4 regions of the Blautia sp. LMAG:89 genome follow, and region 4 is predicted to be linked to each of the others. Evidence: predicted binding sites of a transcription regulator. Region 4 holds the regulator's gene; each other region holds the start of a gene.
The links. The regulator HrcA, encoded in region 4, represses chaperone genes, less so after heat shock. The targets are predictions, from matches to a motif close to TGTTAGCACTCNNNNNNNNNGAGTGCTAACA.
Positions count from the first base shown of each region.

Region 1: the regulator HrcA is predicted to act here: its motif matches at 1,577-1,607, upstream of CCC70_RS08160 (Hsp20/alpha crystallin family protein).
Region 2: the regulator HrcA is predicted to act here: its motif matches at 4,494-4,524, upstream of clpB (ATP-dependent chaperone ClpB).
Region 3: the regulator HrcA is predicted to act here: its motif matches at 4,164-4,194, upstream of CCC70_RS01370 (Hsp20/alpha crystallin family protein).

Region 1 is NZ_NANC01000004.1:918,251-925,911, forward strand. It holds gene CCC70_RS08155 (nucleoside hydrolase) at 1-657, opposite strand, end outside; gene CCC70_RS08160 (Hsp20/alpha crystallin family protein) at 1,000-1,437, opposite strand; gene CCC70_RS16525 (hypothetical protein) at 2,062-2,301, shown strand; gene CCC70_RS08170 (MFS transporter) at 2,613-3,470, opposite strand; gene CCC70_RS08175 (hypothetical protein) at 3,464-3,628, opposite strand; gene CCC70_RS08180 (glycoside hydrolase family 27 protein) at 3,656-4,915, opposite strand; gene CCC70_RS08185 (AraC family transcriptional regulator) at 5,235-6,107, shown strand; partial or broken gene CCC70_RS16705 (ORF6N domain-containing protein) at 6,246-6,386, opposite strand; gene CCC70_RS08190 (ORF6N domain-containing protein) at 6,452-7,186, opposite strand; partial or broken gene CCC70_RS16535 (TnpV protein) at 7,188-7,406, opposite strand; gene CCC70_RS08205 (YibE/F family protein) at 7,559-7,661, opposite strand, start outside.
Region 2 is NZ_NANC01000003.1:732,238-739,898, forward strand. It holds gene CCC70_RS03675 (hypothetical protein) at 1-11, shown strand, start outside; gene CCC70_RS03680 (hypothetical protein) at 17-2,044, shown strand; gene CCC70_RS03685 (hypothetical protein) at 2,025-2,348, shown strand; partial or broken gene CCC70_RS16660 (very short patch repair endonuclease) at 2,818-3,068, shown strand; gene CCC70_RS03695 (helix-turn-helix domain-containing protein) at 3,145-3,345, opposite strand; gene CCC70_RS03700 (hypothetical protein) at 3,451-3,732, shown strand; partial or broken gene CCC70_RS16665 (helix-turn-helix domain-containing protein) at 3,704-4,300, opposite strand; gene clpB (ATP-dependent chaperone ClpB) at 4,619-7,201, shown strand; gene CCC70_RS03720 (DUF4250 domain-containing protein) at 7,487-7,660, shown strand.
Region 3 is NZ_NANC01000003.1:247,304-254,964, reverse strand. It holds gene CCC70_RS01385 (aldo/keto reductase) at 1-1,023, opposite strand, end outside; gene CCC70_RS01380 (AraC family transcriptional regulator) at 1,365-2,210, shown strand; gene CCC70_RS01375 (glycoside hydrolase family 36 protein) at 2,226-3,860, opposite strand; gene CCC70_RS01370 (Hsp20/alpha crystallin family protein) at 4,371-4,823, shown strand; gene CCC70_RS01365 (orotate phosphoribosyltransferase) at 5,190-5,834, shown strand; gene CCC70_RS01360 (hypothetical protein) at 5,904-6,941, opposite strand.
Region 4 is NZ_NANC01000004.1:53,428-61,088, forward strand. It holds gene dnaJ (molecular chaperone DnaJ) at 1-279, opposite strand, end outside; gene dnaK (molecular chaperone DnaK) at 301-2,193, opposite strand; gene grpE (nucleotide exchange factor GrpE) at 2,247-2,882, opposite strand; gene hrcA (heat-inducible transcriptional repressor HrcA) at 2,901-3,944, opposite strand; gene CCC70_RS04295 (ABC transporter substrate-binding protein) at 4,121-5,374, opposite strand; gene CCC70_RS04300 (glycoside hydrolase family 172 protein) at 5,390-6,499, opposite strand; gene CCC70_RS04305 (carbohydrate ABC transporter permease) at 6,537-7,391, opposite strand; gene CCC70_RS04310 (carbohydrate ABC transporter permease) at 7,403-7,661, opposite strand, start outside.

The DNA.
Region 1 (7,661 bases), 860 kb from region 4:
GGCTCTGGCTGCCGGATCACCGGACTGGCACAGCTTCATGATCTGATTTCTGGTAAGATTACATTTCAGGGTAGCATCCAGTCCACACATGATCAGTGGGATTCCGGAATCGAATACGATCTTTGCCGCCTCCGGATCTGCGTAGATGTTGAATTCCGCTGCCGGTGTGATGTTTCCGCCTTTTGCTGCGCCGCCTGTAAATACAATTTTTCTGATCTTATTCTTTATTTCAGGAAAAACCTTCAACAGAAGTGCAAGATTAGTCATTGGTGCAGTTTCAATCATTACTACCTGCTCGCCCTCCGGAATGGCATTCAGAATGTCACGGATAAAAAGCACTGCATTGTCAGAAGCAGCCTCTGTTTTTGCTTCCGGCAGTACGCAATGGCCAAGCCCTGTCTCTCCGTGAAATTCTTCCGCATAAATTGCCGCTTTCACAAGAGGACGGTCCTGGCCTCCTGCCACCGGAACCTTCAGTCCGTAAAAATCCACCAGCTCCAGTGCATTTTGGGTCACTCTTTCTATCCTGGTACTTCCTGCAGATGTCGTCACTGCAAGCAGCTCCAGTTCATCCTGATGTGCTGCCGCATATGCCAGTGCGATCCCGTCATCGATTCCGGGATCACAGTCCATGATAACCTTGATCTTATCTCCCATATATTCACCTCTGTAAAAACTCTTTCCCCAATTTTATAGTATTGCCGAATTTCCGCTGTTTACCTGTTCCAAGTATAACAGAGTGGGGAGGGAGTGTAAAGTTAATCAGAATTCACCTCTGTACTTCAGGCTGAAACGTAAAGAACCCCTCTGCCGGGCATTGGCAGAGGGGTGGAAAAAAAAGGGGGTTATATTCATTTATATAAACAAATGCAATGTGCAATTTGGAGTTTTAAGTCAGGCGGATAAAATTATCCGCATTCGATCAACCAGCCATTATCTGGTTATCTCCGCAATATCCGTTTGGGTTGTTCCGGATATTGGCTTCAAAGTAAATGCCGATCAATCAATAGAAACAAATTTCTTCTCTTCTGCTTCTTTCTTGGTCTCTTCCTTCGGGAAGGTTACATGAAGGATTCCGTTCTCATATTTCGCATGGATATCTTCATGCTTAATGCTCGAGCCTACATAAAAGCTTCTGTTGCAGGTTCCTGTATAACGTTCTCTGCGAACATATTTACCTTTATCATCCTTCTCGTCCTTCTTCTCTTCTCTGGTTGCCTGAATGTTCAGATAACCATTCTTCAGCTGGATCTTCACATCCTCTTTCTTAAATCCCGGAAGATCGATCTCCAGTTCATAATTGCCATCTACATCACGGATATCTGTCTTCATCATATCCTTCACCTGAGGATAAGCATTGGCAGCTGCCTGACGGCCTGTCGGATATCCCATAAAATCATCAAATAAATCTTCTCCGAAAATACTTGGCATTAACATAACTCATTCCTCCTGATCTATATTCGCTGCGTATTATGCAGGCGTTTTTAATTTACTGTTTCTGAAAACTCTGTAAGAACTTTCTCCGGAAGATTTCTTTTTCTCTCTTCCTTTGTTCTGTATGTACTATAACACGTATTATTAGCACTGTCAAGAGGCGAGTGCTAATTATTTTGTGAAGAATTTGTGAAGCCTTGATTTTATGCAATGTCATTAACTTAAAGCAGACGATATTTATTCTAAAAAAATTAGATGTCTTCTGCTTTTTTTTATATGCTTATATTGCAAAAAAAACCATGAACCTGCCGCAGAAAAGGATGTGATGCTGATGAAACATTCTCAAAAACGTACATTCATGGACATAGAAAAAATGAGTTCTAATGAATTTAAGGCATTTTGTCGGCAGACGGCTCAGACATTAATATTCCTACCACTGCTGAAACGCTGGAACTGTATGGTTCTGCAAGCCGAAAAAATACAAAACCCCAGGCTCAAATAGGATTAGGCTGTATCTATGATGTAATGAATCGCATGATACTAGAAAGTGATTGTAACAAAGTAAAATTCGATGAGATGCGCCTGGCATAAAAGCAATTAGAGCGAATACCGGAAACAATAGTAAATATTCCATTTATCATTATCATGGACCGAGGATATCCTTCTACACCTGCGTTTATACATATGATGGATAAAGGTATTAAATTTATCGTACGTTTAAAAAGCAGTGATTATAAAAAAGAACAAAGCAGTCTGTCGGAAAATGATCAATTGGGTCAATCGGATATTCGCAATCCGCTTTCGCTACTTGCTCATAACCGAATAACTGCTCCGCAGTTTATCAGGAGGGGCTTGTACCCCTCCTGATACAAGTAAGTCCCACCCACTGCTTATTGCTCCTCGCAATTGAAGCAGGGGACTTACTTGATTCGGTTAAAATAAAACTTGATAAGTCAAGAATCAGACATTATGAAGGGACGATAGATGGAGAACGTATGAAAGAACTGGGAGAAAAGATATGAATTCATTCGTTAAAGCGACAGCTCCATACTCCGATTACATTTGTATAAAAATATACGATAAGACCAGATGTAAGTGCATATACTACATTACATGCAACATCTCCCATACCATAAGCTATTTTTTCTGATATGCTTGTCTTCATATGCATTCCCCACTTATTTTCCATTCCGCTTATTTAAATCCTCAATAATCTGCGGATACATTTTATCAAGTTTGTAAAATCTTAACAATATAATATTCAGTACTCCAACAACAAACGGAACCGCAATAAACAGCAGTTTAATTGCAAATACTGCGGATCCTGCCTGTGTATCTGCAAATGACAGTGTTCCATCATATTTGCTGAAATTGAGTACCCATCCAATGACCGCCGTAACAATACCTGCTGCGATTGTTCCTACAAATCCCTGCATACTAAATGTCAGACCTTCAACACGAATTTTCGTTTTCCATTCCCCATATTCAACTGCATCACTTACCATCGCAGAAGACACTGCAAGCAAGAAGCAATATCCTATTCCCCTCATAGCAGCTGTAATAATCAGTACCGTTGTATTTTCTGTAAATGGTAACAATATCACATAGCTGACACAGATAATAATCCAGCCAAACATCGTAGTCTTTCCTTTCCCATACTTCTTCACAACCAGATGTACAAAGAAAAAGTTTACAATTGCAGGAACTATATAAGCCGTATTCAATACACTAATCATACTGCTATTATGAAGAACCGCTTTACTATAATATGTATTTACCGTACTAATAGCTTGGAAGAATATATTAATACAAATAGATATCACCATCAGCATATGCCAGTATTTATTTTTCAGCACTGCTTTTACTCCGTCAATAACACGAATCTTTTCTGTCTTCTCTTCTTCATTTTCATGAATTCTCTCTTTACACCCTGCAAAACATAAAAAGAACAGAATTGCTGCAATAACTCCAAATATTCCATATACGATACTCCACGCTTTCTTTTCCCCCACATACTCTGTCATAAAGTTTACCAATGGGAGTGTTCCTGCTGTAACAAGGAGACTTGCAATCTGTCTGTATAATAGAACATCAGGAATGTTCCCATAGATGCCCAGATAATATTGCTTGCCGCATCACCGCAGCCATAAGCCATCTTTTCTTTTAGGGCAAGTTTCTTTCCTATTGTGTCCATCACTTCATTCCTCCTATCCGACATTCATCACATTCTTTTCATCTGATACAACACACAACCATGACTATCTACTTCTTCTGCTGCTTCAGTTGCTTTTTTGCCGGACCAGATTTCTTTTGCATCCTCTTTGATATATATTTCTGCTAATTTATCAGGAATTTCTTTCTTTTTATCCGATACATTAAATATTGCAATATATGTATTCTCTTCGTTTTCTCCTGACCAGACAATCCATTCATCGTCTCTGTACTCTTGTCTCTGTCCATCCAGTGTACGATGCATCTCGTTTACCTCTGTATTTGTTAACAATGAGAGCGTCCACTCATCCAAATCAGCTAGTTCTCCGCCATACATCAGTGGTGACTGAAAGATAGACCACAATGTGATCATTGTCTTTTGTTCTGGCTTTGTAAAGCAGGTCATACGGTCTGCCTTTCCACGTTCACCTGAGCGGATTCCAATATGCCCCAATGGAAGCATGTCACAATCAGGCCAGTTTCCTTTACGAATAAATGGTGACCAATAATTACAGCGGTCAAACATATCATACAGCAATTCCCACTCATCCCAGAAATCATCTGTCAATCTCCACATATTTGCAGTTTTTTGAAGAAAACTTCCATCCTGCAGTCTTGCCGGTCCCGGCGAAAGGGAAAGTACAATGTCCCGTCCCGTTTTGTCGATAGCCTTTCGAATCCCTTCAATTTCCTTTCTATGTGAATCTCTGTAAATCGTTGAATATGCGATATCATCAACTTTAATGAAATCAACTCCCCAAGAAGCATACAATTCCATAAGCGAATCATAATATAACTGTCCTTCTGGAATTGACATATCCACTCCATACATATCTGAATTCCATGGACAGATACTGTTTATTGCAATCTGATCTGCTGTCTTATCCGTTCCTTTGATATGCATTCTTCCATGAACAGCCTGTCTTGGTATTCCCCTTAAAATGTGAATACCGAATTTCAACCCTAATTGGTGTACATATTCAGCAAGTGGTGCAAACCCAACTCCATCTGCTGAACTTGGAAAACGATTTTCAGCCGGAAGCACACGACTATATTCATCTATCTTCAAATCCGCAAACTTGCGATATGCTGCTGACTCAGCTCCTGGCTCGTACCACTGAATATCTACAACCACATAGTTCCATCCATATTTCTTAAGCTTTTCTGCCATAATATCTGCATTTCTTTTTACTTCTTCTTCTGTAACAGACGCTCCATATACATCCCAGCTGTTCCATCCTTTTGGTGGTGTTTTTGCAAATTCTAACATATCTCTTTCCTTACCTTTCCATTTTATTTTAGGGTGCACAAAATACAGGTCACCTTTTACAAACTGACTTCTTTCTTCTAATAACTATAGCTTTTTACTTTTCTGTGAATTTGAATCGATTCGTTTCCTGTCTGAATTTTTAGATTATTTTTGTCTTTTCTTTCTCTTGTCTACATTGATATCATATACTATAATCTTATTACCATGTTAGTCACTTTTGTTGGATAACTTATAAATTTTGTCGGAAATTGTAGTTTAATAAAAGCAAGAATTTTGTATCTATCGAATATAAATATACAAACTACCGAAAGGAGATCCTATGGAATTAGAAAAATTGAATCTGTACAGAAACACCAGCTGGAATGATATAAAACTTCGTTTCTGCGGTCATTCAGAATGTCTGCCGCTTCATTCCTACGGACCTGGAACAAGACCCTATTATCTCATGCATTTTATTCTTTCCGGGAAGGGACGTCTTGTTGTTAATAAAACAGAATATCTTATTGAAGAAAAACAGATTTTTTTGATTGAACCGGATCAGATGGTCTTCTATCAGGCCGATAAGGAGAATCCATGGACTTATTCGTGGGTTGGCTTCAATGGCAAACTCGCTCCATACTTCATGCATCGTCTTGGATTCGGTTATCCGTCCCTCACAAAAGGACTTTCTACAGAAGTCTTTGAGGAAATCAATGATCTCCTTGAGATTCTGATTTCCATAAAAAATGATAGTACAAAAAATGATCTGTATACCAATGGCATTCTTCTCCTTCTTCTTTCAAAAGTTGGTACTTTTATCGAGAACTCCAAAGAGCTTCCCGAAAGAAAAAGTCGTCAGAATTCAGAAAGTCATGTACAGCAAGCAATTTCTATTGTAGAAGATTTCTACGGACGAGGCCTGACAGTTCAGTATATTGCAGACAAACTGAATCTGAATCGATCCTATCTCTCAGAAATCTTTTCAAAGCAGATGGGTGTTCCATTGAAAAAATATATACTGGATTTTCGCATCACCCAGAGTGAAGAATTTCTTTTTACTTCTGACTGGTCCGTGGACTATATCAGTCAGATCTGTGGATTCAGTTCGCCTTCTTATTTTTCAAAAATATTTAAAGAATACCACGGAATTTCTCCTACAGAATATAGAAAAAACCGTCACAAACGCGAACGCCAAATTGTTCTGGTAAAATAAGGGGCTGTCGCACTAAGTATTAGTGCGTAGCTCCTTTTCTTGTGCAAAAAAATAACTGCCAGACCTCGAAAGAATCCAGACAGAAAAAGACGCAAGCCATATTCTTATGACTCACGCCTTTCTGCATAACTTACTTTTCTATTCTTCTGTTTCTAATTCCAATCTCTGTAAAATATCTCTTACAATACCTGCATCTTCAATCAAATTAATTCCAAAACATTTTTTACCTGCGTCCTTCAAAGACGCACCAACATGATATGCTTTCGTTTTATCAAGAAGTCAATCGGATATTCGCAATCCGCTTTCGCTACTTGCTCATAACCGAATAACTGCTCCGCAGTTTATCAGGAGGGGCTTGTACCCCTCCTGATACAAGTAAGTCCCACCCACTGCTTATTGCTCCTCGCAATTGAAGCAGGGGACTTACTTGATTCGGTTAAAAAACGATCATGAAATGCTCTTGTGTACTTCACATCCAGTTTAGGATACTGTGCATTAAAGTTATCTATATCTGTTTGAGATAATTTTGTCCGTTGCAGTGTATAAACTGTCACCGCCACATTTTCTTTCTTCTTTGACAAAATATTTAATGTTCCTACATCCACATATCCATCTACCAGAACAATTTCCGTTTCTGCCTTCTGAATCAGTCCTATTAGTAAACTGAACGCATCATATATCTGACCATCAAAAAATATCTTTTGATTAGACTCCTCATGATCTGATATGTACTCAAAAATTTGCTCCAGCTTTTCATCTGTCTTTTTCTGATATTCAAGTTGTTTTAACTCAACGTTACTAATCCTTTCAAACAAAAGTGCATTGTTGGCTATAAACCGTCTCATTTCTACGAATGCCAGCATAATACCTATGCTTACATTGATTGCCACCTCACTATGTAATACACTGGCTAGCATTGATATTCCCTGCTCTGTAAATACATACGGTAGCGTACGTCTGCCACCTCGTCCATCCTTTTTTCCTGACTCTTGTATTTTTGAGGTGCCAGATTGGCACTTCAAAGATTCTGCTTCTTCTGTTGTAAGCTGAAAACAAAAATCTTCTGGAAATCGTTTTATGTTTCAGGATCACTTCTTCCCGTTCTCTGGCTGCCTTGTCTACTTCCAGAAGGTGCTTTCCAATAGTGTCCTGCGGAAGCATCACCTGATACAGAGAATTTTTATGATTCTTCAGATAATCTCTGCGTAAGAATCCATATTTGCCAAGTTGCTCCATCTGCTCACCGGATTTATAAGTGAGATTCGGAATCAGGTATCCATTTACCTTTGTATACGTCATAACAGTGGACATTCGCAATCCGCTTCGCTGCTTGCTCATGAACGCAGTCACTTCGTATCCTGCATTCATATTATTAGCACTCTCCATTTCTTATCATTTTTTGACCACAAATTTACGACATTTACGACAGATCTGACTGTTTTTTAACGCTATTATATAACTTCAGATTTTTCTTCCGAATCAGTACGGTGAATCTGTCGAATAATACATCCGATCGATACCGGGACGGTAATAAGGCAGGCTACCGCACCAGAT
Region 2 (7,661 bases), on a different contig from region 4:
TAGGAGGATAGAAAGTATGAAAAAGGTCGATTTACACATTCACACAGTTGCGACTGTAAGTGACCATTACTTTGAATTCTCCATGGATGCGCTGCAAAGTTATGTGGAATGCAAAGAATTAGATGCAATTGCTGTCACAAATCATAATCTGTTTGATAGAAAGCAATATGAAGAAATTTGTGAAAAAATATCAGTTCCAGTATTTCCGGGGATTGAAATTGATGTAGAGCAGGGACATTTATTATTGATTACTTCACCGGACGACCTGGATGATTTTGAACCTCGATGCAAGCATATACAGGGAAAAAATTCAACGAATACTTCTTGGATATCAGAAGATGATCTGCTGGAATATTTTCCAAACATCGGAAAGTATGTACTGATACCTCACTATGATAAAAGTCCAAAGTTAGAATTACATCGAATTCCCAAAATCAAAGACCACATTACTTGCGGCGAAGTCACAAGCGTAAAAAAATTTATATCAATGAAAAAAAGAAGTGGGGAACTCGTACCAATTCTTTTTAGCGATGAACGCATGGAAAACAGGGAGGCGCAGTTCCCAGATAGACAAACTTTTATTGATATTGAGGAATTATCTATAAATGCATTAAAACACGCCTTAAGAGACCGTGCCAAAGTTTCACTTTCTCCAGATGAAGGGAATGTTTTGTTTCAAATTTTAGATAATGGATTGCAAATCTCTACAGGTCTGACAGTTGTTTTGGGAGGGAGATCTTCTGGAAAGTCATATACATTAGACGCTATTAATGATCAGTATGAACATGCTGCTTATATACGCCAGTTTGAATTACTTGCTCGGGATGAAGAAGCAGATAAACGAAGATTTGATGAACTTTTACGGAGAAAAGGAGACTCCATTACTCAGGAATTTTTGCAACCATTTAGAAATGTGATTGATAATGTACAGGCGGTAGATCTAAGAGCAGATGAAAGGGAAATAGAAACATATCTTGAAATGTTAAAAAAATCTGCTGCAGAGGTCGAAAGACAAGATGCTTTTGCAAAAGCAAAACTATTTAGTGAAACATTATTTGACATTAAAGACCTATCATCACTTAAAAAGCTTATTGAAGCTGTTGATGTTTTGATTTCTAATTTAGAGTATCGAGAATTGATAAATTCTCATATTGAGAGAAAAGCATTGTTAAATTTGGCGATTTCACTCAGAAAAGAATATATCACTGAAAGCCAATTAGCAAGCGCTATGAAATGTGTGAATGATATTGTAGGTAATATAAAGACGGAGTTGAGCAGTAGGACGACAAATACAGTTATTCCGGAGATTGACTTTTACAGGATTTTGCTGAATCAGAGAAAAATAGAAAACTTCGTTGCTATTGTTAAAGGTATTCAGCAAAAACGTATTATTGAACAAAAAAGCGTCCATTCGTTCAACATCGTTGCAAAATCGAGACCTTTTAATGGAGCTCAGGAGCTTCATTCGGTGTTTAGAACGAGTGATGCACTTACTCCCCTTTACGAAAAATATAATGATCCGTACGAGTATTTGTGTTTGTTACGCAAAAATCAAAATATTCCAAGTTCTGAATATCATAAATTTTTTGCTTATATTGAATATGAGGTTTTGAATAAATATGGAACTAAAGCGTCAGGTGGCGAACGATCAGAATATAATCTGCTTCAACGAGTGAAAGATGCTTTACAAGAAGATATTTTAATTTTGGATGAACCAGAATCTTCTTTTGACAATATTTTTTTAAAAGATGGTGTTGATGTTTTACTGAAAGAACTGTCCGAACACATTCCTGTTGTGATTGCAACGCACAATAACACTATTGGGGCTTCGGTACATCCTGATTTTCTCATATACACAGAAAAAGAGATTACTCCGGATGGTGCTATCAAATATCACCTTTATTCTGGATATCCAACCAGTGAAGAACTAACAGATCTGGAGGGAAATAAGTTAAAGCGTAGATCAATTATGCTGAATTGCTTGGAAGCAGGTGAAGAAGCGTATCTCGAGAGGAGCAAAACATATGAAGTATCTTTACATTGAGAATGGACAGGGATTTTTTTCAGTAAGTGGTTTGGAAACAGATAAACAAACCATAGATAAAATTCGAAAAGAGGATCTTTTGAGATTACTGAACTTGATTGTTGATGGGAGCGCAGAAAATGGATTCGAAATGGATTCTTATGATGAGGAAAGCTTAAAAAATCCTGCACACAAAATAATTTATAAAAACATATACGATAAATTCGATGCACTAATTAAAAAGCGAGTACAATTCAAGGATGAAACGTGTGATTTATACAAAGCTGCGATCGAAAAGTATTCTGCGGAATTGAGCGAAGAATGAAAATTCTAAATTTGCAACATGGCATGAGCACATTTTGAGTACACTATTTGCGAGACACAGAAATACACCGGCGAATATGAGAAAAATACGCCGGATTGTAGCATGAACGCTATATAAAATATGTATATCTCAAAACCCTACTTTGAGTGGGAGTAATGAAAAAACAGAACGAACTAATCCTAAAAAAGGTCTATGCCTAAATACATTGCATGATAAAGCATTAGATAGGGGGGCGATTACACTTAATTACAATTATAAAATAATAGTATTTTCACAGTTAAAAACGAGAGTATGGATGAATATACAAAGGCATGGTTTATGAACTATGATTATAAAAATTATTATGCCAAGTAAGTTCCTGCCGGATCGTCGTTTTATTGAATATCATATTGATATGATCTTTCAAAGATAAGGGAGATAAATTATGAATAATTTAACAGTGGATCAGCGAAGAAAAAGTATATAGAACATTCGTAGTAAAGATACTTCCTTGAAGTTATACTAGAAAAGTATTGTGGGGCTAAAGGATACCGTTATATCAAATCTTAAAAATCTACCTAAAAAGCCAGATATAGTACTGAAAAAATACAAAATTTCTGTGTTTTTGATGGAGAGTTTTTCCATGGAAAGGATTGGAAGATTCTAAAACCTAAATTGGAAAAAAGCAAAAATTCTGATTATTGGATAAGAAAAATATCACGAAATATTGAACGTGATGATAGTTTTTGTGAAAACGTATGCTTAGGATAAATCCATAAGATTGAAAAGCTACCGGAGTGTAATCATCCAGTAGCTTTTATTCTTTCTCAAACTTTATAATATCATTTGGTTCGCAATTTAAAATCTCACAAAGCCTTTCCAGTGTAAACATGGTAATAGACTTATTATGTTTTAAATTATTGATCGTTCGGGGATTAATTCCATACTTATGAATCAGTGTATAGGTGGAGATATCCCGTTTCTTCATGGTCTCCCATAATGGAGAATAGCTTATCATTTCTGTTCACTTCCCAGTTTGTAATATAATCATTATCATGGGAAAAATAATAGTTTACTATACTGAAAAATGTATCTATAATAGAGGCATATGAAAGGAGCAGGGATGAAAAAATATGATGAGCTATCCAACAACAAAGAAAAACATAATTTTGAAGAATTCCTTATCTTAACATTCGAGTTTTCCGATGATGAACTGGCGGCAATCGATAAACAAAAGCCAATGACAATGGAACTTTTTTCTTCATGCCTAGCTAAATGTACAGAGCATGGACTTTATAAACTCTTTGAAAGGTTGCTGGATGAGTATCCGGAATTATCAGATAAATACGTAAAACCTATCGAGGATGATATAAAGGATACAATGTACGGATGGAACAATCGATAAGATGTTGATTGGAAGCGTAAATATGAGATAATGGCTGCCCTTTAAGGAGAAAAGGCGAAACCAGTTGATTCAATTGTTCCAGCGATTCAGGAGTCTGATTGATACCGGAACGGGAAGAAACCTTGATCTCATTATAAAGGTCATGGGCATAATGGGCACGGTAAAAATAGAAGTCATGGGAACAGGTCCGGATCTGTTTACAGTTATTACAGACGTAAGATGGTTTTTTAAGTCTGTCACAAAGTATAGGAGTAAAATCACGGCAGTACACGGCGCAGCGTTTGGAACGGCATTTAAAGCATAATGACTGGCAGGAAAGGCTGCCACATACATTTCTTTTTTCACAGGAATGAAAGAACTGGCATTCTGAGCGTTTCTTCTGTAGGTCGTCCTGATAATGAGGAACATGTATGAGATGCCGCCGTATCTCCTTTGAGATGGTAGAGGAATCATTGTTTAACCTCTGAGCGATCTGTGTAAAGTTTTCGCCAATCTGTATTCCATGTTCGATAGCAGCACGGTCAGCGAGAGTAAGGTGTTTGTGATTTCCAATATTATTAGTAGCCATAGATAAATCCTCCTTTGTAATAAAAATGGATCATTTCCGGCGATCGGAGGATATGGGCCAGTGTACCCTGGCATTTGTTATAGGATACCTTATTGTAGGGCTAAGTTCCACCCCTGATTCCAGCAAAAAGAACATAAAGGGCTAAAGATGGAAATTAGTTTTTCATTTTACGGATGGCGAAATTCTTTGTAAAAATTAGCACTCACCTCTTGACAGTGCTAATAAATGGTGTTATAGTTCTCATAGAACAAGAAAAAAGCACAGCATTTCCGGTATGCGAATATTGGAAATGCTTTTCATAGAATAGGAGGAAAGCCTATGAATATCAGTAAATTTACACAGAAATCCGTACAGGCTGTCCAGGATCTTGAGAAGGTTGCTTATGAATATGGCAATCAGGAGATTGAGGAGGAACACCTTCTGTATGCATTGCTGACACAGGAGGACAGCCTGATCCTCAAGCTGATCGAGAAGATGGAAATCCAGAAGGAATATTTTATTGACACAGTTAAGAGGGCACTGGATGCCAGAGTTAAGGTTTCCGGTGGAGAGCTTCGATTTGGTCAGTATCTGAACAAGGCACTGGTCAGTGCAGAGGACGAAGCGAAGGCTATGGGAGATGAGTATGTATCGGTTGAGCATCTCTTTCTTTCCATGCTGAAGAATCCAAGCCCGAGCATGAAGAAGCTATTCAATGAATTCGGAATCACCAGAGAGCGTTTTCTTCAGGCATTATCTACAGTCAGGGGAAACCAGAGAGTTGTCAGTGACAACCCGGAGGCAACCTATGATACTTTGAATAAATACGGTGAGGATCTTGTGGAGAAGGCGAAGAACCAGAAGCTTGATCCGGTGATCGGCCGTGATATGGAGATCCGGAATATTATCCGTATCCTTTCCCGTAAGACCAAGAACAACCCGGTTCTCATCGGTGAGCCTGGCGTTGGTAAAACAGCAGCCATCGAGGGACTGGCGCAGCGTATTGTGGCAGGAGATGTACCGGAAGGTCTTAAGAATAAGAAGATTTTTGCCCTGGATATGGGTGCGCTGGTTGCAGGTGCCAAGTATCGTGGTGAGTTTGAGGAACGTCTGAAAGCGGTACTTGAGGAAGTGAAGAAGAGCGAAGGACAGATCATTCTGTTTATCGATGAGCTTCATCTGATCGTGGGTGCAGGTAAGACAGACGGCGCCATGGACGCAGGAAACATGCTGAAGCCTATGCTTGCCAGAGGTGAGCTGCACTGTATCGGTGCAACAACTCTGGATGAGTACCGACAGTACATTGAGAAGGATGCTGCACTTGCCCGTCGTTTCCAGCCGGTTATGGTAAATGAGCCGACAGTGGAAGATACCATTTCCATTCTCCGTGGCCTGAAGGAAAGATATGAGGTATTCCACGGTGTTAAGATCACAGACAGTGCATTGGTTGCAGCTGCCACACTTTCACACAGATACATTACAGACCGTTTTCTCCCGGATAAGGCAATCGACCTTGTTGATGAAGCCTGTGCGCTGATCAAGACGGAGCTGGATTCCATGCCCACAGAGCTGGATGAGCAGAGACGTAAGATTATGCAGCTGGAGATTGAGGAGTCTGCCCTGAAAAAAGAAACTGACAACTTAAGTAAAGAGCGTCTGGCTGATCTGCAGAAAGAACTTGCAGAGCTGAGAGATACTTTTAATACCCAGAAAGCTCAGTGGGATAATGAGAAGCATTCCGTAGAGAAGCTTCAGAAATTACGTGAGCAGATCGAGGATATCAATAAACAGATCCAGAAAGCAAAACAGAATTACGATCTGGAGAAAGCAGCTGAGCTGCAGTACGGCGAGCTGCCGAAGCTTCAGCAGCAGCTGGAGGTTGAGGAGAAGCAGGTTAAAGAGAGTGACAGAAGCCTGGTACATGAGGCTGTCACAGATGATGAGATTGCTCGTATCATTTCCAGATGGACCGGTATTCCGGTAACCAAGCTGACAGAAGGTGAGAGAACCAAGCTGCTGGGCCTTGAGGATGAGCTGCACAAACGTGTAGTAGGACAGGATGAGGGTGTTCGTCTTGTAACAGATGCGATCCTTCGTTCCAAAGCCGGAATCAAGGATCCCACAAAGCCGATCGGTTCCTTCCTGTTCCTTGGACCAACCGGTGTTGGTAAAACAGAGCTTGCCAAGACTCTGGCTGCCACACTGTTTGACGATGAACAGAATATGGTCCGTATCGATATGAGTGAGTACATGGAGAAATATTCCGTGTCCCGTCTGATCGGAGCGCCTCCAGGATATGTCGGATATGAGGAAGGCGGACAGCTGACAGAGGCCGTTCGAAGAAAACCGTACAGTGTTGTTCTTTTTGATGAGATCGAGAAGGCTCACCCGGATGTATTCAATGTACTTCTGCAGGTACTGGACGATGGACGTATCACGGATTCACAGGGACGTACGGTTGATTTTAAGAATACGATCCTGATCATGACTTCCAACATTGGTTCTCCATACCTTCTTGACGGTATCGACGAGAAGGGAGATATCAAGCCGGAGGCACAGGAACAGGTTATGAATGATCTTCGTGGTCACTTCCGTCCGGAGTTCCTGAACCGTCTGGATGAGATTATCATGTTCAAGCCGCTGACCAAGGATAATGTAGGTAAGATCGTAGATCTTATGGTCAAAGAGCTCAGTGACCGTCTGGCTGACCAGGAGCTTTCTCTGGAGCTTACAGATGCTGCCAAACAGATGGTAGTGGATAACGGTTATGATCCTGTTTACGGTGCACGTCCTCTGAAGCGTTATCTCCAGAATTATGTGGAGACACTGACAGCCAAGAAGATCCTTTCCGGTGATGTGCATGCCGGAGATACCATTGTGCTGGATGCGAAGGACGGAGCGTTTACCGTCAGCACGAAGTAAAAAATAACTCCATAAAGTTATGATAGATTGACAAGGAAAAGAACTGTCGGTTCTGATAGAAATTCATTTCAGGATGAAAATCGGAACCAGGCAGTTCTTTTTTGGACAAGGAATGGAATATTTTTATCAGATACTGAAGAAATAAAAAATCCTGAAAAATTTTTTACTGGCTCTTGACAAAAAATAAAATTGGTAAGATAGTAAATCTGATATTTCAGATCAGACAGCTATCCAGCAGCATCTGGGATATTGGATAAATATCAGATAAAAGGATGGAAACAGATTATGATACCAAAGGACCCGGTAATGCTTTTAAGTTACGTAAATACACAGCTGCGGGATTTTTACAGATCCCTGGATGCCTTCTGTGAGGACAGAGGACTTAACCGGAAAGAACTGGAGGATAAGCTTGACATGATCGATTATGCTTATGATCCGGCTGTGAATCAGTTTGTATAAG
Region 3 (7,661 bases), on a different contig from region 4:
ACGCTTTCTGCCATGACTGACTACCAGCCAGTCTTCCTGATGCGCTGCGGCGGCTTTATTTCCGTACAATGTCAGATAATTCATTGCTGTAAAAGAACCGGAAATTCCGATTTCCATCGGACAGACCTTTGCACAGTAGTTACAGGTTGTGCATGGGATCAGAGGAATTTTGCTCATAGCCTCTCTTGCCTTATCAAGAGTCTCCTTCTCACTGTCAGTAAGGCCATTGAAATCCTTCATAAAGGAAAGGTTATCCTCCATCTGTGCAACATTGCTCATTCCGGAAAGTACGGTGATCACGCCTTCCAGATTTGCCGCAAAACGGATCGCCCAGGATGCTGTGGATGCTTCCGGCTCTGCTTCCTTCAAAAGCTTTTCCACTGCTTCCGGCGGAGTTGCAAGCATGCCGCCTTTTACAGGTTCCATGATAATGACGGGTTTTCCATGTTTTCTGGCTACCTCGTAGCAGGCTCTTGACTGGATCGCCGGATTTTCCCAGTCTGCGTAATTGATCTGCAGCTGTACAAATTCCATTTCCGGATGTGAAGTGAGAAGTGCATCCAGCTCCTCCGGTGTGGAGTGGAACGAAAATCCTGCATGTCTGATCAGACCGGCTTCCTTCTGTTCACGGATCCAGTCCCATAAACCGTACTCATCAAAATATTTTGTTCTGTGCTCTCCAAGATTGTGGAGAAGATAAAAGTCGAAATATCCTGCCTTTGTTCTCTCCAGAGATGTTTTAAACTGTGCAAGAGCTTCATCTCTTGTCTTGCAGTTGATCCAGGCTGCCATCTTGGTGGCTAACTGATATTTTTCTCTCGGATAACGCTCTACCAGCGCTTCGCGGATAGCATCTTCGCTTCCTGCATAAGCCCATGCTGTATCAAAATATGTAAATCCGGCTTCCATAAATTTGTCCACCATGACTTTGGTCTGCTCCACATCGATCACATCTTCTGATTTCTGCGGAAGTCTCATAAGGCCAAAACCAAGTTTTTTGATCTCTTCGCCTAAATATGCCATATTTTTTTCTCCCTTCTTATTCCATTCCGGAAAATTCCTCATATCATCTGATATATCACCGGATAAGCAATATTTCTGACACAGATATCTCCCGGACCGTTATATTTTTGCCGCAGAGAAACTGCGTTTCTCCTATTATAACGATATTTTTCCTGGCGGTAAACCTTTTTCTTTTACAAGTGTCAAGACAACGCCAGGATATAAAAAACAGCTGCCGCACGTTTATTGCACGGCAACTGTCTTTTGTCCTATCAGTTCATCTTTGTTCTTTACACCTCAGATCAAATATTTTAAACTGATATTACTTATAATAACCATATATCGAAAGGTAGAAAACTCTCATGAAAAACAAGCAGGTCATGAACCGCCAAACTTCATCAAAAGAACTTCATCTTATTTCCTGCGGCTGGGAAAAATGTACACCGGAGCAGTCCTATGGTCCAGGTGTACGGCGGTATTACACCATTCACTTTGTGCTGAGCGGACAGGGATATTTCTATATGAACAACCGGAAATATACCTTGAAAGCCGGACAGTGCTTTTTCATTCCTCCTATGACCAGTTCTCTCTACAAAGCGGAACCTTCTGATCCCTGGACTTACATCTGGATCTGCTTCAACGGGGAAAACGCTCCAACGCTTTGCGAACACTGCCATCTTACTGAAGAAACTCCGGTCCAGCAGCTGAATTCGGTTCTTCCCTATCAGGAAACTATTCTTGAAATGATGGCTCATCCACAACTGACGCCTTCCGGTGAGGCCTATATCCAGAGTGGTCTTTACCGGATCATTGCCCTGCTGGAGGAAGAATTTCATGCTTCCTACACCACCATGGAATCCAACGATAATTTTTACATCACACAGGCTGTTGATTACATCAAAAAAAGTCCGCTGCAGAATATCACTGTGACAGATGTTGCTGACTATCTCCATATCAGCCGCAGCCACCTTTATGGACTTTTTAAAAAACATCTTGGAACCACACCCCAAGCATTCCTGACTTCAGCCAAGATCATCAACGCCCGGGAGCTTCTGACCGTCACGGATATCCCTGTCTCCAGCGTGGCGTTCTCCTGCGGATATCAAAATCCATTTGCCTTCTCCCGTGCCTTCAAAAAAGAAACCGGCATGACGCCACGGGAATACCGGGAAAAATATCATCATGCCGAGGATCTTCTGGATTGCTGAACCACTTTTCCTGATTTACGGAACAACTACCTTGGCATTATAGTATTCCACCGCAGCATCCATGGTCGGACCTTCGTTGTCAAACCAGTCATAAGTGATAGTTTCGCCGTTTTCTCCCCATACCTCCGGGCAGTCGATTTCTTCCCAGTCAAGCGGAACAAAATGCTCTTTCTGTTCTGATGCACGCAGCATGATCTGATGCAGGTCCTCAAATTCCTCCGGATTCAAAACTCCAGGTTTTGCGGATACAAACAGTGGTGTACCGCTCTTTGCAAGAACGTCTGCCCACTGACGATTTTTCTCCCATGGGATCATTCCGAAAATACCGACACAGTCTGCATCAATATGGTAAAACGTATTGTGCTGCGGAAGACGGAATGCCAGCGTATTTACGCCCATTCGTCTGGTACGCTCCCAGATACGTCCGCTGGTATCGTCACCGGTCCGGTTCAGATGCATCAGGCCTGCGCCGAGATGTCCGATGGTATTGCAGCCGATGATCACTGCGTTGTTGCTCCGGGAAGCATCATAAATCTCCTGATAAAGCATTTTTACGATTTCTGCGCTGGTTTTGGTCTGATCATAAAAATGCCATTTCTCCATGGAATTGTCTCTTAAATTCGCCTCAAATCCCCATTTTCCAAAGAGATCAAAGGTAGAAAAATCATGCTTGATCAGCGTGTATCCCCAATCACAGATCCTCTCGATATCTTTACGGATATATTCCAGTGCATCCGGGTGAGACGGATCGAGACAGTCATTATAGGAAATTCTCCACTCATCCGGGATATTCTCATCTTCATTAAGAAGCAGACGGACCCAGATACCCGGGCGGACACCTTTTTTCTCCAGCTTGTCTGCAAGACCTTTCATATCCGGAAATCTGTCATTGCCTTTTGTCCATGGTCCACCGTTGTATTCATCCAGGCGGTGATGTTCCTGCCAACAGTCATCAATGACCATGAACGGAGGATTTTTTACACCTTCGGTCAGTTTCAGGATATAATCGGTATCACTTAAGATCTCCTCTTCGGAGCTGTCACCATAAGCATAATACCAGTTATTGCTTCCATATACCGGAAACTCCGGGAAGATCGGATCTGTACACATTTTTTCACAGAATTTCTGTGCAGTTTCAAAAGTATCTGCTCCTTTTGCTTCCATGCAGACGATCTGTGCGGCACACAGCTTTCTTCCTTTCAGCTGTACTCCTGTATTTCCGCAGCGAACATCCAGAAACAAAGTAATTCCTTTGGTATCCACCTGCCAGCAGCACATGGCAGAAGGACGGACCTTTACGCCAAAGCAGAGAACCTTCTCAGAAAGCTTCGCCAGAAAATACCATGGCAGATAACGGTTTCCGCTCATTCCATGCCATTCCGCATCACCATAGGTACGTTCCCAGGCATCTCCCAGGAATCTGGCGGATTTCGGGATCTTGTAGTTCCATCTCAGCTTCACACATCTCACTGCATCCTCGGATGTGACAAATATATCCTCATGTTCACCTGCGTCCTGAAATTCCACAGTAGTTGCACCGGCAGCTACTGTCGTCTGCCCTCCCTGGCACACAAGTCTCTCCTCTTCTGTTTCCACTGTTACATAATCCGGTACCCCAAGCTTAAAATCTGCATATTTTTTCTGCATCATTCTCTCCTCCTGTACTTTTTCATTTACATTTTGCTTTACCTGCATACTCATGAATACTGTCTTTCTATCGTCTGTTCAACTCAGAAGAATGTACGAAAAATTTTTTTAATACATTTTGTCTATATGCCTTATTATATTGATTTTTTTGGTTTTTTCTATGCTTTAAAGTTATTATAACATTGCAGAATGTTCAATCTGCATAAGATTTTCAGTCCTTGTCCGATTCGCTTTTTAATATAAGAACATAAAGGACTAAGATAGAAATTAGTTTTTCATTTTACGGAACACAAATTCTTCACAATTTTTTAGCACTCACCTCTTGACTTTGCTAGTAACATATGTTATATTACATATAGAACAAAGGAGAAGATAAAAAAGAGCTTCCAGATGTTCAGAATAAAACCAAACGATCACCACTGCGGAATAACCCGAAGTGGTAACTATATACCGGCAACAGTTGGATTTCTTGATCCACCGGAACGGCTTTTCATTTGAAAGGAGAAATGACTTATGATGTTCCCGAGTGTATTTGGAGAAAACTTATTTGATGACTGGATGGATGATTTTGGATTCAGAGATAATTTCTTTAGCGGAAAGAACCCTCTTTATGGCAAACATGCAAAAAATATCATGAAAACTGATGTACGTGAAACAGATAAAGGCTATGAGCTGGATGTAGATCTTCCAGGATTTAAGAAAGATGAAGTACAGGTACAGCTGAAGGATGGTTATCTTACCATCTCCGCTGCCAAGGGTCTTAACAAAGACGAGGAAGACAAGAAAGGCAATTATATCCGCCGTGAACGTTATGCCGGCAGCACAAGCAGAAGCTTCTATGTTGGTAATGGTGTAAAAAACGAAGATGTCCATGCAAAATTTGAGAACGGTGTTCTGAGACTTTCTATTCCGAAAAAAGCAGCTGAAGAGATTGAAGCTGATAAATATGTATCTATTGAAGGCTGACATTGACTCACTCTCACAGGGGGAGGATCCATAGGGATTCTCCTCCTCTTTTTTATACGCAATAATATATGACACTCTCTTTCCAATTTACTACGTACTCACAAGTACTTTCACTCCATAGTAATGATCCTATTGTCAAAGTTTTCATGATATTGGATATTTTTTAACAAATATGCTTGATTTTTTGAATATTTTTTATATATTTTGCATTATATTATTTCATTTTTTTGAAATTAATGGTATAATATGCACAGCTAATCGGATATTTGCGATCCGCATTCGGTTAAATAAATCTGTTTCGTAATCTTTCAGGATAATTCTCCTGAACAACCACGTAAAACACGATCACGACAGGAGGTTTTTATTATGGATCAGGACAACATCATAAAAATTTATGCACGCAATGACAACCGCATACAGCTTAAAATGATTCCGGGACACTTCGTAACATCCCAGTCCCATATCACACACTACCTGGATCTCACTACTATGAAATCCAGATGCGCTGAAGCACAGCGTATTGCATCCGCTCTCGCAGCAAATTACGAAGCATCCATTCCGGTAGACACCATCGTCTGCATGGACGGACTTGAAGTGATCGGTGCTTATCTCGCCGAAGAACTGACCAAAGCCGGCGTCCTTTCCATGAACGCACACCAGACCATCTACGTCATCACCCCCGAGTTCAACAGCACCGGGCAGATGATCTTCCGCGACAACTATGAACCAATGATCAATGGAAAAAACATCCTCATCCTAAATGGTTCCATCACCACCGGATCCACATTGAACCGAGCTATTGAAAGCGTTCTGTACTATGGCGGTAAGATCCGCGGCGTGGCAGCCATCTACAGTAGTGTAGACAGTGTAGCCACACTCCCTGTCCACTCTATCTTTCAGGCCAGAGACATCCCGGACTATCACTCCTACCGCTCTGACAACTGCCCACTGTGCAAAAACCGCCAGAAGATCGATGCTATTGTCAGCAGTTACGGATATTCTGTATTATAAGATTCAGATCAATCAACGAATCCCCCATGGATAGCAAAACCAGTGGGGGATTCTCTTTATCTTTTCTTATTATAATTGATATTCTCTGTACATGGCTTCACGCATTTCTTTATCTGTAACAACCTTCTGAATCTCATTACCACGATCATCAAGTATAAGCCTGTTGATCAGAACACTCAGTCGTTCTTCCCCCTGGGCCATTCCCTGAGCTATTCCCTGAGCTATTCCCTGAGCCATTCCCTGAGCCATTCCCTGAGCCATTCCCTGAGCCATTCCCTGAGCCATTCCCTGAGCCATTCCCTGTTCTCGCCCCAGTGCTTCAGCCTGTTCTTTAGCTTCCGCCATCAGTCTTGCCCTTTTCTCAGATTCCAGTTCCAGAACATGTCCACCCATAATCTCACCTATTCCTTTCCGGACTTTCTCCTCATTTCTGAAAATATGATCAGATATCCGAGTTATCAGTCCAATCAGATCACTGAACAGTTCAGACCTTCCAGATTCAGTGATCTCTACCTCCAGTTTACTCCGGATCACTTCATATTCATTCAGTAATTCCTGAAAAAGTTGTGGATCCTCACTCATCTCATGCCCTCTTTTTTCATACCGCATGATATAAAAAGGAAGCAGCATAAGAAGACTCTTTTCAAATATCTTATCTTTTGTATAATTCTCTACTTTAATGGCAGGCACTCTGTACAAATGACATCCCCCATCCGGAAAAACCACATCCACTTCCAGAAAATCCGGCGTATTCCTACTATTTCTCAGATACAACACACAAGAACGTGGAAACTCCATCCGATACCTCCGTCCCTGCTTTCTGGCAAACTCAACAGCAGTTGCAAAATCATACTCTATCATCCGTACAGCCATTGTCGTGTCATCCGTACTCTGACATTCTATATGATAAATCCTGTTTCCGATCAACAGCCGCGAATCCGTAATAATCTCACCATCCACCCTCTGATACTCATTACGCAGCTGCACAATCTCCACATCAGCCGGGTATGATGTATGAAAAACATCATTGATCAAAGGCACGACCAGAAACGTCATTTTCTCCATCATAGTACGAAAAACATCATCAAAAATCGTATTATCTCTCAAACAATACTCCTTCTGGTATATACAATTATACCATCAACCAAACACTTCAGAAACCCTGTATACAGTTTTTATAAATATTTTTGAAAAAACGCTTCAGACATTGAAGCAAAAAAGAAACCAAATAAATGGATAGATCTTATAAGATACACAAATCATATCACACATCCCACCACAACACCACAAAAAACCATCTCCAAATTTCGACACCACCTTCCAACGTCCAGCAACGCGCCGACATTCACAACCTCCCTCCAAACCACAAGGAATCTCAATCTTCCTAACTACAAGCGTCCAGCAACGCGCCGACGCTCACAACCTCCCTGACAAACATATAGAATCTCAAGCGTCCAAACTACAAGCGTCCAGCAACGCGCCGACGCTCACAACCTCCCTAACAAACACATAGAATCTCAAGCGTCCAAACTACAAGCGTCCAGCAACGCGCCGACGCTCACAACCTCCCCTCCAAAACACAAGGAAACTCAGCCTTTCCTCCCAGCCATCCAGCGCAGCGCTGATGGCTCATCCAACTCCCGTCAGACCACTCTATCCCTCCCACCATGACCGCACAGTGTGAGGTTTGCAGCAGAAGTCCGGGTGCTTTGGAGTGAGCCTTGGTCCATACTTAGCGTCTGAGGTGGTTCACGGAGAGGTACCCGGCGGCCACAAGCCGCAGGGTAAGGCCCATCTGTCTGAGCCAGGTACGCATCAGCGTACATG
Region 4 (7,661 bases):
ACCGTTGAAGTCGAATCCACCAAAGCCGCCGGCACCGCCTCCGCCGCCGTTTTCGAATGCTGCATGACCAAACTGATCATACTGTCTTCTCTTGTCGGCATCACTTAAAACGGAATAAGCCTCTGTCGCCTCTTTGAACTTCGCCTCAGCCTCTTTATCACCCGGATTTACATCCGGGTGATATTTCTTGGCCAGCTTACGATATGCTTTTTTTAATGTTGCGTCGTCGGCGTTTTTATCCACACCTAAGACTTCATAATAATCTCTTTTATCAGCCATTGTAATTATTTCCTACTTGTCTTAGACTTCCTTGTAATCAGCATCTACAACATCATCGCCGTATCCTGCTTCATTTCCGCCCTGGGCACCAGCGTTTCCGCCCATGTTGCCCATATCCGGTCCAGGACCAGCCTGACCCTGAGCTCCCTGAGTCTGCTCATACATCTTGGAGAACAGTTTCTGAGCGCTCTCCATCATCTTCTCCTGTGCAGCCTTGATATCTGCAACCTGAGAATCAGTAAGCTCCTGAGCATTTGCTGTCTGTGCAAGAAGATCTTTCAGTGCATTGAGGTCAGCCTCAACACTTGCTTTATCGTTTGCGTCAAGCTTGTCGCCAGCTTCTTTCAGTGCATTCTCAACCTGGAATACCATGGAGTCTGCATTGTTTCTTGTGTCGATAGCCTCTTTACGTTTCTTATCCTGAGCCTCGAACTCAGCTGCTTCTTTGACAGCTTTGTCGATATCGGAATCGGACATGTTAGAACCAGCTGTGATCGTGATGTGCTGCTCCTTACCTGTTCCAAGATCCTTAGCAGATACATTAACGATACCGTTGGCATCGATGTCAAATGTTACCTCGATCTGCGGAACTCCACGACGTGCTGGCGGGATTCCATCCAGGCGGAACTGGCCGAGGGATTTGTTGTCTTTCGCGAACTGACGCTCACCCTGTACAACGTTGATATCTACAGCTGTCTGGTTATCTGCTGCTGTGGAGAAGATCTGGCTCTTCTTTGTAGGAATTGTAGTATTTCTCTCGATCAGACGAGTTGCGATACCACCCATTGTCTCGATGGACAGTGACAGTGGAGTAACATCCAGAAGAAGGATATCACCGGCACCTGCATCACCTGCAAGTTTACCACCCTGTACGGAAGCACCAAGTGCAACACACTCATCCGGGTTCAGGTTCTTGCTTGGCTCTTTGCCAGTTAACTGTCTTACCTTATCCTGTACAGCCGGGATACGGGAAGAACCACCAACCAGAAGTACCTGGCCAAGCTCAGAAGCTGTGATACCTGCATCAGACAGTGCACGGCGAACCGGCTCTGCAGTCATCTCTACAAGGTCATGTGTCAGCTCATCAAATTTAGCTCTTGTAAGGTTCATATCAAAATGCTTCGGTCCCTCAGCTGTAGCTGTGATGAACGGAAGGTTGATGTTTGTTGTTGTTGCGGAAGAAAGCTCTTTCTTAGCCTTCTCAGCTGCCTCTTTCAGTCTCTGAAGAGCCATCTTGTCGTTGCTTAAGTCTACGCCCTCTGTTCTCTTGAACTCAGCAAGCATGTAATCTGTAACTTTCTTATCAAAGTCATCTCCACCAAGACGGTTGTTACCAGCTGTGGAAAGAACCTCGATAACGCCATCACCGATCTCGATCACGGATACATCGAATGTACCGCCGCCAAGGTCGTATACCATGATCTTCTGCTCTTTCTCATTGTCAAGACCATATGCAAGAGCTGCTGCTGTAGGCTCGTTGATAATACGTTTTACATCAAGACCTGCGATCTTACCTGCATCTTTGGTTGCCTGACGCTGAGCATCGTTGAAGTAAGCCGGAACTGTGATAACTGCCTCTGTTACTTTCTCACCAAGATATGCCTCTGCATCCTTTTTCAGTTTCTGAAGGATCATTGCTGAGATCTCCTGTGGAGAATATTTCTTGTCATCGATGGTTACACGGTAATCGGTACCCATCTCTCTTTTGATAGAGGAGATCGTTCTGTCTGCATTTGTAACTGCCTGACGTTTTGCAGGCTCACCTACCAGACGCTCTCCTGTTTTTGTGAATGCTACAACGGATGGTGTTGTTCTTGCGCCTTCTGTATTTGCGATAACTGTCGGCTGTCCACCTTCCATTACGGCTACACAGCTGTTTGTTGTACCTAAGTCAATACCAATAATCTTTCCCATGATTTTTTCCTCCTGTTTTAGTCTGTATCTGTTAAAATAAAGTTTGTTGTCAGTTAGTTCGCAACCTTCACCATACTGTGGCGTACTACGAAATCCTTGTAGGTGTAACCCTTCTGGAATTCTTCCACCACGATGTTCTCTCCAACCTCTTCATCCTCCACATGCATCACTGCATTATGGAAATCCGGGTTGAATTCCTTTCCCACTGCTTCGATCGGCTTCACACCAAGCTCATCCAGTGTTGTGGTAAGCTGCTTGTAGATCATTTTCATTCCATCTGCAAAAGCATCGCCTTCCTGTGCCTGTGCAAGACCTCTTTCAAAGTTATCCACAACCGGCAGGATCTTTTCAACGATCTCTTTTGCTCCGATGATGTACATACTGGATTTTTCTTTTTCCGTTCTTTTACGGAAATTATCAAATTCAGCCATGGTACGCTTCAGGCGATCGGTAAGTTCCTCCACCTTCTGCTCAGATTTATCTTTTTTCTTCTTTCCGAAAAAGGAAGTTTTTGATTTTTCTTCTTTTTTATCCTCTGAGGCAGCTTCTTCGCCTGGAGTATTGTTTTCTTCCTCCGGCAGATCTTCTCCCTCCGGTGTCAGGTTTTCTTCTTCCTGATCTCCGTCAGTTACGGGGATTTCCTTCTCCGCTTCCTGCTCTTCGGATGTTTTCTTTGTTTCCTCCGACACTTTTTTTCTACCGCCTTTCTAAGTTTTCTTCTTTTTCAAAACGTCATCCAGATGATTCTTCAGTTCCTTCAGACTGTCCACTACATTCTCATAATCCATTCGTTTGGGACCGATGATCCCGATGGTTCCGTACATTCCGTCTCCCAGTTCATATCTGGCAGTTACAATGCTGCAGTCCTTCATGGTCTGGATCGGCATCTCATCACCGATGTAAACCTGGATTCCTGTATTCTCTCCATCTGACATCTGTTCTTTTACAAGATCGGCAAGTTCATGCTTCTCCTCAAATGCGGAGATCAGCTCCGTTGCCTTCTCTTTATCGGCAAGCTCCGGATACTTGAAGATGTTAGTTGCACCTGAAGTATAGATCTCCATATCTTCCTCTTCCACATGAATGGTGGCTGCCACTGCATCCAGAACCGTTGCCACCACACCGCTGTGGCTGCCTGCCTGTTCCTTCAGTCTGGCGATCATCCCAAGGTTGATATCCTGAATCGGGATCCCATTGAGATTGGTGTTAAGAAGAAGATTCAGTTTCAGGATCGTCTGGTCGTCCATTTCCTCATCCAGATTGATGATCTGGTTCCGGACTGTATTGTTGTCACTGACAACCACTGCCACAAGCTGAAGCTCGCTCATTCTCGACAGCTGGATGAACTTGATCTTGTTGCCGCTGTACTGCGGAACGGAAACCATGGTAGCATAGTTGGTATTGGAAGCAAGAACCTTCGCAACCTTCTTAAGCACCTTATCCATCTTATCTGTCTTCTCAATGATCAGATCTCGCAGCTCTGCAACCTCCGCTTCCTTCTCCTTCATCAGCTCATTGACGTAAAGTCTGTAGCCTTTATCTGAAGGAATCCTTCCTGCTGAGGTATGAGGCTGGACGATATAGCCCATATCTGTCAGGTCTGACATTTCATTTCGGATCGTTGCGGAACTGACATTGAGATCCGCATACTTGGAAATGGTCCTGGAACCAACCGGTTCTCCGGTTTCCATATAGGTCTTGATGATTGCTTTTAAGATTTTTTGCTTGCGCTCATTCAACACCTCTTCCATGAATCCATCTCCTTTCCTTTTTATTCTTTCCTGACGGATGTTGATTCTTTTTTTACATCTGTTAGCACTCATTTTAGTGGAGTGCTAACATCTACAGTCTTTAAGATATCACCATGTAAAATATTTGTCAATATGTTTTGAAAAAAAGTTCTTATTTTTTCAAAACAAAAAAAGCATCAGTACGATGCTTTTTTGTAATACTGGTCTATGCAGTTCTGTGCCCCGGCAAAAAATTCCGCTTCTGTTTTCTGTCCCAGCACATATTTCTGAAATTCCGTTCCCATGGACGAAACAGCTTCTATGGAATCGGCACACAGTGGTCTTGCCTTCAGCTTATAATCTTTCAGATATTGCCGGATCATTTCAATGCCATCCAGATCAAAATTCTTATCCTCGATCACATCCAGTCTTGCCGGACACATTCTTGTCAGCTGTCCGTAATTTTTACTGGCCTCATATCCGGACACATACTGAAGGAACTTCAGAGCTGCTTCTTTATGATCAGAATTTTTATTCAGTACATACTGCCAGGTTGCGATATTGGTCACCTTCTCGTCAAATTCCGGAAATGGTGCCATATGGATCTTATCTTTTCTATACACGCCTGCATTCTGAAAGGTACTCAACGCACCGGTATACATGAACATACATCCATACTGGCCGTTTATAAATTTTTCATTCAGCTGGTCATGCTGGTCGATCAGATTCTCCTCTGATATCATCCCTGTATCCAGCATTCGCTTCATATATTCTGCCGCTTCTCTTGTTTTCGGATCCGTCCAGTCTGTATAATCTCCTCCGAAAAAATCGACATACTCGCTGATACTATTATATATGTAAGAAATCTCCCATGCATCCCCGTATGCATATTTTCCCGTATTCTGAAGCTTTTTCTGAAGGATCTCAAGATCACTGAGACAGGAGAGTCTGTCCAGACCAGCCTGATCCAGCAATTCCTGGTTCACCCAGAATGCCATAATATCCATTTTGAACGGTACCGAAAAAATATGTCCGTCTGACATGCATATTTCTTTCAGGTATTCCTGTGGAAAATTTGCCGCTGTCTCCTCTGTCATAACCGTATCTTCCAGCGGAAGAAGACATCCCTTATGTTTAAATTCGGATATCATCTCATCATTTACTGTGATCAGATCAACAGAATCATCTCCTGATGTCAGAAGAGTTGCTATTTTGGCCTGGCGGTTGTCCGCATTAGCCGGACATTTTTCGATATGGATCTCTATTCCAAGATCCTTTTCCGCCTGACTGATAAAAGAATCAAAGCCCTCTATGTCTGCATCCATATGAAGGATCGTCAGTTCCTGTCTGTTCTCCGGCACAATATCAGATGCAGCCTCCTTCTTCTGGACTCCACATCCTGTCACTGCCAGAGCCAGGGCAAATACCCCGCAAAATACCTGTTTTTTCAATCTCTACCACCCTTTTTATCTGGGCCATCTATCCTCTTTTGACATCAACGGCTGGAACGGTGCATGAGGAAGTGTCTGATACCAGTACGCTACACTTGCCACATCATCCTGTCGTTCAAACAGGCCACGGTATCCGACGCCTATCTGCTGAATCGTAACGCGAAGATCCTCTTCAAAGCAGATCGGATCCTGTAAATGCCATCTGTAAAAGCCTCGCATTGGCGGGCAGTCATCATTATGATAAAAATTGTGGATCAGTTCGTCATGGGCAGAATAATACGGATATCCCAGATATGGTGTGTTATAATTCTGTTCCACGGTTTTTCCATCCACCTGTTTAGCAAAGCTCCAGGAACCTCCAAAGTAATCTTCCGTTCCTGTTCCGCAGATGGTCGGATACTCCTCATCCCCGTCAATATAAAACTTCATTTCTCCCTCGCCCCACCAGTAACGTTCCAGTGTGGTAAGTGCCATGTAGGTTCCTATATAATGGCCTTTTCCTTTTACTCCATCCAAAATTGTATAATCTTTTGTTTTTTCTGTCAACCGTTCCCTTCTCCACTGCGCATGGAAATAAGCAATATCGTCCGGAAGCTCATCATAGAGACAGTAATCTACCTGATAGAAAAACGCCGGGATTTTATTTGCATGCTGGTTTTCCAGTGTGATCTTTGCTTTCTTCTTAAACGGCATCGGGAAATAGCAGTTAAATCCCCTGCTTGGAACAACAGCCACAGGAACAGAATTTACCAAACATTCCCTTCCGAATCCGCAGCAGAAGAAATCGCCCAGAGGACTTTCCACGGAAGGAGTTTCCTCGTCATCCCAGTACATACGGATGACAAGATCCCTCAGCACAAAGCAATCTGCCTCTGTAGTCTTGTTATCAACGGTGATCCAGATATGATTGATCTGTCCCGGTCCTTCCATTTCTGCCAGAGTTACCACAGCTCCCGGCTCTATATCCTTAAGACACGGACTTCCTTTTCTGGATGGTCCCAGATGACTTGCAGCCATACCGCCTCTGCCTTTTTCTCCATGAGGATTCTCCGCATTGATCGCACGGCTTTTTCCGTGCTTTGCAAGTGCGATTCCTCCAAGTCCGCCTGTAAATGCCTGATACATATCTGCATTCTCCTTTCCTTTGGAAATTAAAAAATATTTACGCTTTTACTCCACCTGCCATGATACCATCCATGATCTGTTTCTCAAAAACAGCTACAAAGATAATGATCGGAAGAAGGATGATCCATCCCATGGAGCTGACCAGATCCCACGGAACTCCATACATGTTATCACGTAACGGAAGCTGTACAATGGAAACGGAAAGTACCTGAATACCATTTGAATAAAACAACGGTGTGAAAAAGTTATTCAGACAGGTAATAAAGTTGATAATGCAAACCGTAGCGATCGCCGGCTTCATCAGCGGCAGAACGATCGTAAACAGTCTCTGTGAAAAAGATGCGCCGTCAATAGCAGCTGCCTCCTCCAGTGAGATCGGGATCTCACCGACAAAGTTTCTGAGGATCAGGACCGTAAACGGTATAACGGTACTGATATAAAGAAGGATAAGTCCCGGATATGTATCATACAGCTTTACCTTCTGCATAAACTCATACAGCGGACGGGCTGTAACAACCTCAGGGATCAGCATGGTAGCCAGCACAAATGCAAATGCAACAGAAACTCCCTTTGAGTTAAATCTTGAGAATCCATAGGCAGCCATTGCACACAGCACGGTACTGATCACAAGTGTAAGGCCTACGATCAGAACTGTATTTCCAATCTTTGAAAGCAGTCCTACATTCTGTATCAGAAATTTATAGCTTTCCAGTGTGGGATGATCCGGAAGATAATCGATCGGTGTTTTAAACAGTTCTCCTGACGGTGTGATCGAAGAAATAAAGATCCAGTAAACCGGGAACAGGATCAGAAAAGCCACAACTGCAAACAGAACCCATCTTCCAACGGCTACCACTCCATGATAAACATTATATTTTCCTGTATTCTTCACGATAATTCCCCCTAACTGTCAAACTTATTCATAACACGTATATTCAGCCAGCTGAAGATCGCCATTACAACAAACAGCAGCATAGCCAGCGCCGAAGCATATCCTACGTTTAGATTTGTAAATGCTTCTGTTGTGATTCTGTATGCGATCAGCGCAGTATCCTCTCCAGGGCCTCCAGATGTCATGGAATAAACCAGATCGAAGGTTGTCAGTCTCCAGAGTGTGAACGGAATACATAAAGTCAGGACATTTTTTGCAATCAGCGGAAGT